Bacillus pumilus: one gene and its partner. The main gene of each other region encodes a partner of the protein of the gene in region 2 in a complex. Links are inferred from orthologs where the notes say so. Each region holds a gene or a part of one and is shown on either strand. Other genes may lie near its edges. The genes, in order: accD and accB.

Region 1 (3,232 bases), 380 kb from region 2 along the record:
AATCGTTGAAACAGTAAAGCTTCTTGAGCCAACGTTTGGCGGTGTCAACCTTGAAGATATTGCAGCTCCAAACTGCTTCATTATCGAAGAGCGCTTGAAAAAAGAGACAAACATTCCAGTGTTCCACGATGATCAGCACGGAACAGCGATTGTCACAGTAGCAGGACTTGTAAATGCCCTGAAACTGTCTGGAAAATCAATGTCCTCCATCAAAGTGGTGGCAAACGGCGCTGGAGCAGCGGGAATTGCGATTATCAAGCTTCTATATCATTTCGGTGTACGTGATATCATCATGTGCGATACAAAAGGCGCAATTTACGAAGGCCGCCCGAACGGTATGAATACAGTGAAAAATGAAGTCGCTAAATTCACGAACCAAGACCGTAAAGAAGGTTCATTAGAAGAAGTCATTGAAGGCGCAGACGTCTTTATCGGGGTTTCAGTAGCAGGCGCTTTAACAAAAGAAATGGTTGGAAAAATGGCAAAAGATCCTGTCATCTTCGCTATGGCGAATCCAAATCCAGAGATCATGCCAGAAGATGCACATGCAGCAGGTGCAAGTGTTGTAGGAACTGGCCGTTCTGACTTCCCGAACCAAGTGAACAACGTACTGGCATTCCCAGGAATTTTCCGCGGAGCATTAGATGTACGTGCAACTCACATTAACGAAGAAATGAAAATTGCAGCCGTTGAAGCGATTGCTTCTCTTGTTTCAGATGAGAAATTGTCAGCTGAATACGTCATCCCTGAACCATTTGATGCACGTGTAGCACCAGCGGTAGCAAAAGCGGTAGCAAAAGCAGCAATGGAAACTGGCGTTGCAAGAATCAAAGTCGATCCAGAAGCAGTCGCTGAAAAAACAAGAAAATTAACGATTATCGGCGAATAATCAATTGGAAAAGTGTGCACGTTCTTTCTGAAATTGGAGGAAAGACGTGCACCATTTCCTCTCTTACGCGAAAATTTTTTCATCCGGAATGATATTTTTTTGTAGACGTTCACAATTCACATATATCAACTGCTCAGCGCCCCAAACACATACTCATTTCTCATCAATTCCCCATTGAAAAAATTGAATGAAGGATGACAGCGTTTGACAAAAAAAGTACAATAGTTTCGGTACAGTTATGACATGTCCTATAATAGTGGATGTGCGTGTAAAGAAAAAACCCTTCAAAAAGGGAGGTAGTCATTTGTCAATCAAAAATATTTTCAGTAAAAAGAAAAAATATGCATCTGTACCCTCTGAACAGGCAAGCCAAGATGTGCCTGAAGGCATCATGACCAAATGTCCGCAATGTAAAAAAATAATGCTCACCAAAGAATTAGATAAAAATTTACGTGTTTGCATGAATTGCGGCAGACATTTGCAAATGAATGCAAAGCAGCGTATTGATAGCCTTGTAGACGAAGGCACATTTGAAGAATTTAACGGGCATCTGATCTCAGAAAACCCGCTCGGATTCCCAGGCTACGAAGAAAAGCTTGAGAAAGACAGAGAAAAAACGTCTTTGAATGAAGCCATTGTCACAGGTCAAGGTGAAATTGAAGGCCAGCGTGCTGTGATCGCTGTCATGGATGCCACGTTCCGTATGGGCAGCATGGGCTCGGTTGTTGGTGAGAAGATCACACTGGCGATTGAGAAAGCAAAAGCGGACAAGGTGCCATTTATCATCTTTACTGCATCGGGCGGAGCGAGAATGCAAGAGGGGATCCTCAGTCTCATGCAGATGGCAAAAACAAGCTCAGCATTAAAACTGTTCAGCGAGGACCAAGGTTTGATTATCTCTGTGATGACCAACCCGACAACTGGCGGTGTATCAGCTAGTTTCGCGTCTCTTGGTGATTACAACTTTGCAGAACCTGGTGCTTTAATTGGGTTTGCAGGCCGTAGAATCATTGAACAAACAATCCGTGAAGACCTGCCAGAGGACTTCCAAACGGCTGAATTTTTAATGAAGCATGGACAGCTGGATGCTGTCATTCATCGTGCAGAGATGAAAGAAACACTAGGCCGAATCTTAGCATTACACAGCACAGGAGGTGAACGAGAGTGGCTGGAGAACTAGAATTTGAAAAACCTGTCATTGAACTTCGAGCGAAAATTGATGAACTGAAAAAGTTCACACAAAACTCAGAAATGGATTTAAGTGCAGAAATTGAGCGCCTTGAAACACGTCTGAGCAAGCTTGAAGCAGACATTTATACAAATTTAAAGCCGTGGGACAGAGTGCAAATTGCTCGTCATGCGATGCGTCCAACAACTCTCGATTACATTCAAGAGCTGTTTGACAACTTTTTCGAATGTCATGGTGACCGTTTCTATGGTGATGATGAAGCTATTGTTGGAGGAATCGCCACGTTTAAAGGGCTTCCTGTCACAGTCATTGGCCATCAGCGCGGAAAAGACACAAAAGAAAACTTGCGCCGTAATTTCGGAATGCCTCATCCAGAAGGCTACCGTAAAGCGCTGCGCTTGATGAAACAAGCAGATAAATTTAATCGCCCGATCATTTGCTTTATTGATACAAAAGGAGCTTATCCTGGGAAAGCAGCTGAAGAACGCGGACAAAGTGAAGCAATTGCGAAAAACCTATTCGAAATGGCAGGACTTCGTGTACCGGTTGTCTGTATTGTCATCGGAGAAGGCGGAAGTGGCGGCGCACTAGGCTTAGGCGTAGGAAACCACCTATACATGCTAGAGAATTCAACGTATTCAGTGATTTCACCTGAAGGTGCAGCAGCACTGCTCTGGAAGGACTCATCACTTGCGAAAAAAGCTGCAGAGACAATGAAAATTACCGCTCCAGACCTAAAAGAATTAGATATTATAGATGATGTTATTAAAGAAGTGCAAGGTGGAGCACATCGAGACGTGAAACAACAAGCAGCCTACATTAAAAAAACATTAAAACAGTCACTTACATCTTTGCTCAAACTAACACCTGAAGAACTAGTCGAACAAAGATATCAAAAATACAAAGCAATCGGGAAAGTATCGGTTGAAAATCAATATATTGGGGTAAACTAAATAAACGTACAGCCTTTTTGGCTGGCGTTTATTTTTTTCATCCTTTTTCATGAAAACCGTCCTCATGTAAGCGCTATTTGAAAATAATTTTCTTTTGTTTTCATAAAATTTGAAACGTCTGAAAACCTTGATATGATAAGCTTTAGAAGGATCGATCTTCCTCGGTTTTGAAAGAATTGCTTTCATGACTTTCTTAACTTT
Region 2 (3,089 bases):
GGTGCAATTTGCACTTTTCCCAATTGATCTTCATCAAGGTTCATTTCAAGCAAATTGTTTTCTGACACGATCATTCACCTCCGAAAGCTATGATTATTTCATGATTTGGTATGTTTCTAAAAACTTCGTATTAAAATTACCGCTCACAAATGTTTCATGCTCAAGCAATCTTAGATGGAATGGGATCGTTGTGTAGACTCCTTCAATGACGAATTCTTGAAGCGCGCGTTTCATTCTCGCAATCGCTTCTTCTCTCGTCTTACCATATGTGATCACCTTTGCAATCATACTATCGTAATATGGCGGAATCACATAGCCCGGATAAGCGGCAGAATCAACACGTACTCCTAGACCGCCTGGCGGAAGATACATTTTAATTTCACCAGCTGATGGCATGAAGTTTTTCTCTGGGTTCTCTGCATTAATACGGCATTCGATCGCCCATCCTGCATATACGACATCCTCTTGTGTAAGAGAAAGTTTTTCACCTGATGCAACTTTAATTTGTTCTTTGATCAGGTCAACACCTGTGACCATTTCTGTTACAGGATGCTCTACTTGAATACGGGTATTCATTTCCATGAAGTAGAATTTCTCTTCATTATAATCATAAATGAATTCGACCGTTCCAGCACCAGTGTATTCAACAGCTTCTGCTGCTTTTACGGCTGCTTCACCCATTTGCTCACGGATGTCTGCATTCAGCGCTGGTGATGGCGTTTCTTCAAGAAGCTTTTGCATTCTTCTTTGGATCGAGCAATCACGCTCTCCTAAGTGAATGGTATGGCCATGCTGATCTGCAAGCACCTGGATTTCCACGTGTCTAAAGTCTTCAATGAACTTCTCTAAATAGACGCCAGGGTTACCAAAGTTTTGCGCTGCTTCCTGCTGCGTGATGGTGACACCATTAATGAGCTCTTCTTCGGTACGAGCCACACGGATTCCTTTACCGCCTCCGCCTGCGGTTGCTTTAATAATGACAGGATACCCAATACTTGCTGCTGTTGAAACAGCATCATCAAGATCTTTTACAATTCCTTGAGAACCAGGAACAATCGGAACCCCGGCATCTTTCATTGTTTCCCTTGCGACATCTTTCGTTCCCATTTTGGAAATCGCTGACGCAGTTGGCCCAACAAAGATGACATTGCATTCCTCGCAAAGCTCTGCAAAGTCTGCATTTTCAGCAAGGAAGCCGTATCCTGGATGGATGGCATCTGTCCCTGTTAATTTTGCTACACTGACAATATTCGTGACATTTAAATAACTATCTTTTGAAGCAGTCGGTCCGATGCAATATGCTTCATCAGCCATTTGAACATGAAGCGCATCGCGATCCGCTTCAGAAAATACCGCAACTGTTTCAATTCCAAGCTCTTTACAAGCGCGGATAATTCTAACTGCGATTTCTCCTCTGTTTGCAATTAATAGCTTTTTAATCATGATCGTACTCCTTACTCTGCTTTCACTAGAAAGAGGGGTTGTCCGAATTCTACAAGCTGACCGTTCTCAGCTAATACTTCGACGATTTCACCTTTTACTTCTGCTTCGATTTCATTAAACAGTTTCATCGCTTCTACGATGCACACAACTGTGTTTTCCTTCACCTTAGAACCTGTTGTCACGTATGGACCTGCTTCTGGTGAAGATGAAGCATAAAATGTGCCAACCATTGGGGATGTGATTTTATGCAGATTTTCAGACGCAGCTGCCTCTTGTGCAGGGGCTTCGGTCTGAGCTGGAGCTTGTGCTTTAGGAGCTTGTTGAGCTGGAGCTGCTTGGACAGGAGCCACTGGTGCCGCAACTTGCTGAACGACTTCTTTATTTTTCTTCAGTTTGATTTTTGCACCTTCGTTTTCGTACGTAAATTCATCAATTGTAGATTCGTCAATTAATTTAATCAGTTCATGAATTTCTTCAATTTTTAACATGGATTTGCACCCCTATGTATGGATTTATCTTTTTCTTATAGGCTAGTACTAAAAGTACATACTATAACCATCTTACAGGAGGATTTCAATGAATTCAACTACTATTGTGGCGAAGCGCCTCCCGAAAGCACCTTGGAGGGGGCGCCAAACCGCATCAAAAAACGCCCTTTTCGGCAAAGGGCGCCTGTTCATTTTTTATTGATTGGAGGGCTCAAAAGTGACAGCTACGTTATCAAGACCTCTCATTTCTTTTGTGACCATATCAATAATATCGGCCGCTTGGGACTTTGATTTTTTGTCAGAACGAACCGTGATGCTCACTTTATCTCCCTCTGCACTCACTAGCGCATCTTTATATCCTTTTGTTTTAATTAAGGTTTCGAGCTGACGCTCCGTTCCTTCTGCCTCACTAAGCGCTGTCATTTGATCATACGCTTCACTTTTTTCTTGTGCTGTTGCATCATCACTGGATACGATTTCGTTGAACTCTTCGCGCTGTTTGCTTCGTTTATCTTCAAGCTCTAATCTGTATGTTGTAAAAAGCTCATCGTCTGTTTGCTCCGACACAGCCTTTCCTTCTTCACCGCTTGTTTCGATATCCTCTTGTTTGCCATTTGTTTCTTTGTCAGTGGACTTCTCATCAGTGCCTTTTTCCGTTCCTTTGTCCGTCCCTTTTTCTGTTTCAGTCTTTTTCTCTTCCGTTCCTTTTGATTTCATATCTTCTACTGTCACTGCATTTTCACCTTGTGGAGACATGATATAGTACACACTTAAGACGACAACTAAACTTAGCATCGTTAATAGCCAAACCGTTTGTTTTTTTAACATCATTCCGAATCCTCCTTGATTTTTTTAGGGGCAACAGCCACTCTATGGCTCGGTACATCAAGCACTCGTGTAACCGCTTCAATGATGGTTTTCTTTATTTGAACGTTGTCTACTCCTTGAGCAACAACGAGGACACCTCGAATATCTGGTTTTTTCGTTTGAACCACTACAGGTGTTTCTTCATTGCCATTTTTGATGATGACGATTTCTTCTTCTTTTGTTTGATCAGTGACACTTCGCACGCCGCCTTCTTTATCAGTTTCCTCGGTCGTTGTGCTTTTATTGGATTTGTTTTTTTCAAACACTTTTAAAGAAGTTGCGTCTACATTG

What was found.
Region 1: the proteins of accB (region 2) and accD are in contact, whole or in part, in a solved structure (PDB 8UXZ), measured with the Escherichia coli proteins. The link is inferred for Bacillus pumilus from one-to-one orthologs.

The regions. Positions count from the first base shown.
Region 1 is NZ_CP046128.1:2,498,575-2,501,806, reverse strand. The notes cover bases 230-3,131. They hold accD (acetyl-CoA carboxylase, carboxyltransferase subunit beta), read left to right. Parts: upstream 230-1,193; coding sequence 1,194-2,069; downstream 2,070-3,131. Other genes in these bases: accA (acetyl-CoA carboxylase carboxyl transferase subunit alpha), read left to right, coding at 2,054-3,031; GKC25_RS12685 (NAD(P)-dependent malic enzyme), read left to right, coding at 230-889. Also shown: more of GKC25_RS12685, read left to right, coding at 1-229.
Region 2 is NZ_CP046128.1:2,120,324-2,123,412, forward strand. Bases 194-2,952 are described here. They hold accB (acetyl-CoA carboxylase biotin carboxyl carrier protein), read right to left. Parts: upstream 1,932-2,952; coding sequence 1,455-1,931; downstream 194-1,454. Other genes in these bases: accC (acetyl-CoA carboxylase biotin carboxylase subunit), read right to left, coding at 194-1,443; GKC25_RS10650 (SpoIIIAH-like family protein), read right to left, coding at 2,127-2,759; spoIIIAG (stage III sporulation protein AG), read right to left, coding at 2,759-2,952. In the rest of the region: GKC25_RS10635 (Asp23/Gls24 family envelope stress response protein), read right to left, coding at 1-68; more of accC, read right to left, coding at 94-193; more of spoIIIAG, read right to left, coding at 2,953-3,089. UniProt on the Escherichia coli protein: This protein is a component of the acetyl coenzyme A carboxylase complex; first, biotin carboxylase catalyzes the carboxylation of the carrier protein and then the transcarboxylase transfers the carboxyl group to form malonyl-CoA.